DNA from 2 places in the Mycobacterium sp. 1245499.0 genome. Region 1 is predicted to be linked to the other one. Evidence: predicted binding sites of a transcription regulator. Region 1 holds the regulator's gene; the other holds the start of a gene.
The links. The regulator LexA, encoded in region 1, represses DNA repair genes until DNA is damaged. The targets are predictions, from matches to a motif close to CGAACANNTGTTCG.

Region 1 (2,200 bases):
GGGCTATGCGCCCGACCGCGGCCGCGACTTCGGCTACGACGCCGACGGCCCGTGGGGGCACGACGATTCCGAGCACGACGCCGAGTCGTTCGCGCCGCTGAGCGCGCCGGCCGAACCGGCGCCGGACGTCGGGCGGGTCAGCTGGCAACGTCAGGCTCCGGCCGAGAGCGATTACGGATTCGAGCAGGACGACCCCGACGCCGTCGACACCGACTCCATCCCCGTCGTCTCCGAGGAGATGCTGTCAGAGGCCGACTATCCCGCGGCCGAGTCCGACTACACCGACTACACCGACGAAGTCCCCGAGCTCGCCGAGCCCGAGACCGCGGACGACGCGGCCTACGTCGACGCCGAGGACCCCGACGCCGACTATGCGCGCCAGGCCTACCCGGACGACGAGTATCCCGACGTCGTCGTTCCCCGCACCCCACCGGACACCGACGCCGTGACCGGCGCCCTGGAGACCGCCGAGCCCGAGGACGACTACCTCGACGTCGCCACGCCCGAGCCCGACGTCGAGTCGGGGGCCGCCAGCGCCACGGGAGCCGACGCGGCGGACGCCGTGGGCGCCGGTGCGGTCGCCGCGGGGACGCCGGCGCGTAGCGGTCGGCACGCCGCCGCCGACGACGCCGAGGACGGCTCGGAAAACGGTCTGGCGGGCCCGGACGGCCGGCCGACGATCCATCTGCCGCTCGACGACCCGTACCAGGCGCCCGACGGATACCCGATCAAGGCCAGTGCGCGTTACGGGCTGTACTACACGCCGGGCAGCGACCTGTATCAGGACACGCTCGCCGAAATCTGGTTGTCGAGCGAGGAAGTCGCGCTGGCCAACGGCTTCACCCGGGCCGACTGACTCCTCGCGCGTCAGACCTTGCGGATGACCGTGACGACCTTGCCGAGCACGCTCGCGTCGTTGCCGGGGATGGGGTCGAACGCCGGGTTGTGCGGCATCAGCCAGACCTGACCGCCAGCGCGTTTGAACGTCTTGACGGTTGCTTCGCCATCGAGCATCGCCGCGACGATGTCGCCGTTGTCGGCGACGTTCTGCTGACGCACCACCACCCAGTCGCCGTCACAGATCGCGGCGTCGACCATCGAATCGCCGACCACCTTGAGCAGGAAAAGCGTTCCCTCGCCGACCAATTCGCGCGGCAGGGGAAAGACGTCCTCGACGGCCTCCTCGGCCAGGATCGGTCCGCCCGCCGCGATACGCCCGAGCACCGGGACGAACGTGGGTTCGGGCAGGGCATCCGAGCCGGCCACCTCGGTGGCGGGCGCCGCCACCTCGTCGTCGGCCCCGCGGACATCGACCGCTCGCGGACGATTGGGATCGCGCCGCAAGTATCCCTTGCGCTCCAGGGTGCGCAGCTGGTGTGCCACCGATGAGGTCGACGTCAGGCCGACGGCGTCGCCGATCTCGCGGATGCTCGGCGGGTAGCCGCGGCTGGTGACCGACGCGCGGATGACATTCAGAATGGTGCGCTGCCGCTCGGTCAGCGAAGGATCCACGGAGTGCAACCGGCCTTCGGGGCCGGGCGGAGAAATGTCGTTGCTGTCGCCCATGGCACTGAATGTAGCCGCCCGACGAACAAGAATCAAACATGTGTTCGAGTGGCGTGTCGCCCCGGATGGAACGCCGGCGGAGAAGGCCCAAAGTCGGGTGAATCACAAATGTGTAACTCTTCGGGATATCGGGTATCTGGGCCTCGTGACAGTGGTAGAGGCCGACGAACTTGTCGGTGGTGTGATCTAGCGTTTGCTCGTGCGACACGCTTCGCTCAAATGTTCGGGTTTCGAACACACAAGCGATTAGTGTCGAACACACGAGCGAGAGCTAGTTGACCGGAGGAACGAAGATGACAGTCATCCACACGCCTGCGCCGCGTATCAGCAGTCTTCGGCGCCCGATCAACGGACCCGTCCAAGGCGTTCGGTACGGACGTGACGGACTGGCCCGGTCTCGCAGGCCCGCGCCGGCCCGCCCGGCGGGTGCGGCGACGCGCTACTACGGCACCGGGGTGGCGATGTCGGTCGCTCCGCACCGCAGGCGGGCCACCACCTGGGCGTCGACGATCGGGCTGGCAGTGGCCGCCGGAGCGATCACGCTGTGGCTGGGTCTCGTCGCGAACGTCGGGCAGGTGCTCAATGGCGACTCCGCCAACTCCGCGGCCCACGTTCCCGACCGGCTCGCGGTCGT
Region 2 (2,200 bases), on a different contig from region 1:
AGTCGGTGCCCTGCATCGCCTCGCCGTTCCAGTAGGTGCAGCCCTGCGCGGCGATCGAGAACCCGATGTCGTTGAGCGCCTGAAACAGGTCGGCCACGATCTTGTGCGCCCCGTCCTCGTTGCCCACGACCGCGGCCAGCGCCACCTTGCCCACCATCGCCGGTCGGCCCGCGTCGTCGGTGTCGGACAGCTCGGCATCGAGGCGCTCCAGGACGCGCTGGGCGACGCTGGACATGTGGCCGACCCAGGTGGGCGTCGACACGATGACGATGTCCGCCGATTTGATCTTGTCCAGCAGCGCCGGCCACTCGTCGCCGGGACCCATGTCCGCCTCGACCCCGGGCAGCAGCGCCAGGTCCACGCAGCGCACCTTCTCACCCTCGACGCCCGCGCTGCGCAGCTGATCGAGCAACTGGTCGGCGAGCAGTTCGCTGCTGGACGGCGCCGGGCTCTTCTTCAACGAGCAGACCAACGCGATGGCGCGCAGGGACGGGGTTGCGGCTGAGGACATGGTGCTCACGTACCCCGACCGGGCAACGACAAACGAGGCCCGCGCCCCAGCGGCCTATCCCGGCACCCGGTGCAGCACGCAATCACCGCACAGCGAACCCGCGGGCAGCCGATAGAAGAGGCAGCAGCTGCGGCGCCGGAATCCCAGCTGCGGGCCGGTGATGACACCGGATCCGGCCAGCACGCCGGTGTCCAGCAGCGACCCGGTCAGCTCGGTGGTCTTGCGGTGCAGGTCGGGCCGCGCCGCCACCAGGGCCCGTGCGGCGCCCACCAGCGCGGAGGCGATGTTGCCCGCGAGCAGGGCGGGCGCCAGGTTGACCCGCAGGCCGGCGGCGAGCGGTTGCAGGTGTTCTTCGACGACCACCCGGTACAGCGCGTCGTGCGAATCGACGGGCTGCCCGACGGGCCTGGGCAGTCGTAACCGGGCGTCGTCGTCGGCGCGTTGCAGTTCATCGAGGTCGGGGACGACGCCGTGGCCGATCGCGCAGGCGAGCACCGGTGACCACAGCCGGGTGGCGTGGGCGAGGTGGACCAGCGACGCGCCGATCCGCAGGTCCGTCGTGTGGTAGCGGCGGGCGGTGGCGTCGATCAGGTCGGCGCAGCCGTCGGCGTAGGACCGCGCGACCGGATGCCATCCCGCCGGGTCCCCACCCACGGTCAGCGCGAAAAAGCCTCCGTAGGAAGCCGTTTCGGCCAGCTGGGGGGAGATGTCCATGGGTTCGCGACCGCCTCTCGGGGGGATCCGCCCCGAAGAGGCCCGTCGGCGCCTTTCGATCGCCGATGTTGCCACACGCGCCGGGGCGCAACGGCGTGTCGAACTTGAATCGAACACCTGTTCGGCTAGTGTGGTGAGCGTTCGGCCAGTCAACTTGTCGGTGGCCTTCTCTAGTGTCACCGCCAACCGACCGATACCGGTCAGACGAACACCGACTATAGGAGAGACACCATGGCGCAAGCCCCCGACCGCGAGAAGGCTCTCGAACTGGCGATGGCCCAGATCGAAAAGAGCTACGGCAAAGGCTCGGTGATGCGTCTCGGCGACGAGACGCGTCAGCCGATTTCGATCATCCCCACCGGATCCATCGCGCTGGACGTGGCCCTGGGCATCGGCGGGCTGCCCCGTGGCCGGGTCGTGGAGATCTACGGCCCGGAATCCTCGGGTAAGACCACGGTCGCCCTGCACGCGGTGGCCAACGCCCAGGCCGCCGGCGGCGTCGCCGCCTTCATCGACGCCGAGCACGCCCTGGACCCGGAGTACGCCAAGAAGCTCGGCGTGGACACCGATTCCCTGCTGGTCAGCCAGCCCGACACGGGGGAGCAGGCCCTCGAGATCGCCGACATGCTGATCCGCTCCGGCGCGCTGGACATCCTGGTCATCGACTCGGTGGCCGCGCTGGTGCCGCGCGCCGAGCTCGAAGGCGAGATGGGCGACAGCCACGTCGGGCTGCAGGCCCGGCTGATGAGCCAGGCGCTGCGCAAAATGACTGGCGCGCTGAACAATTCGGGCACCACGGCGATCTTCATCAACCAGTTGCGCGAGAAGATCGGGGTGATGTTCGGCAGCCCCGAAACCACCACGGGTGGAAAGGCGTTGAAGTTCTACGCGTCGGTGCGCATGGACGTGCGCCGGATCGAGACGCTCAAGGACGGCACCAACGCGGTCGGTAACCGCACCCGGGTCAAGATCGTC

Region 2: a site for LexA is predicted at 1,336-1,349, ahead of recA (recombinase RecA). Genes of this name have one in related genera too.

Annotation. Positions count from the first base shown of each region.
Region 1 is NZ_LZMG01000241.1:11,419-13,618, forward strand. Features, by position in the region: gene A5646_RS13680 (LGFP repeat-containing protein) at 1-856, shown strand, start outside; gene lexA (transcriptional repressor LexA) at 868-1,566, opposite strand; gene A5646_RS13690 (LysM peptidoglycan-binding domain-containing protein) at 1,860-2,200, shown strand, end outside.
Region 2 is NZ_LZMG01000295.1:44,718-46,917, forward strand. Features, by position in the region: gene A5646_RS17615 (flavodoxin family protein) at 1-511, opposite strand, end outside; gene A5646_RS17620 ((2Fe-2S)-binding protein) at 566-1,225, opposite strand; gene recA (recombinase RecA) at 1,457-2,200, shown strand, end outside.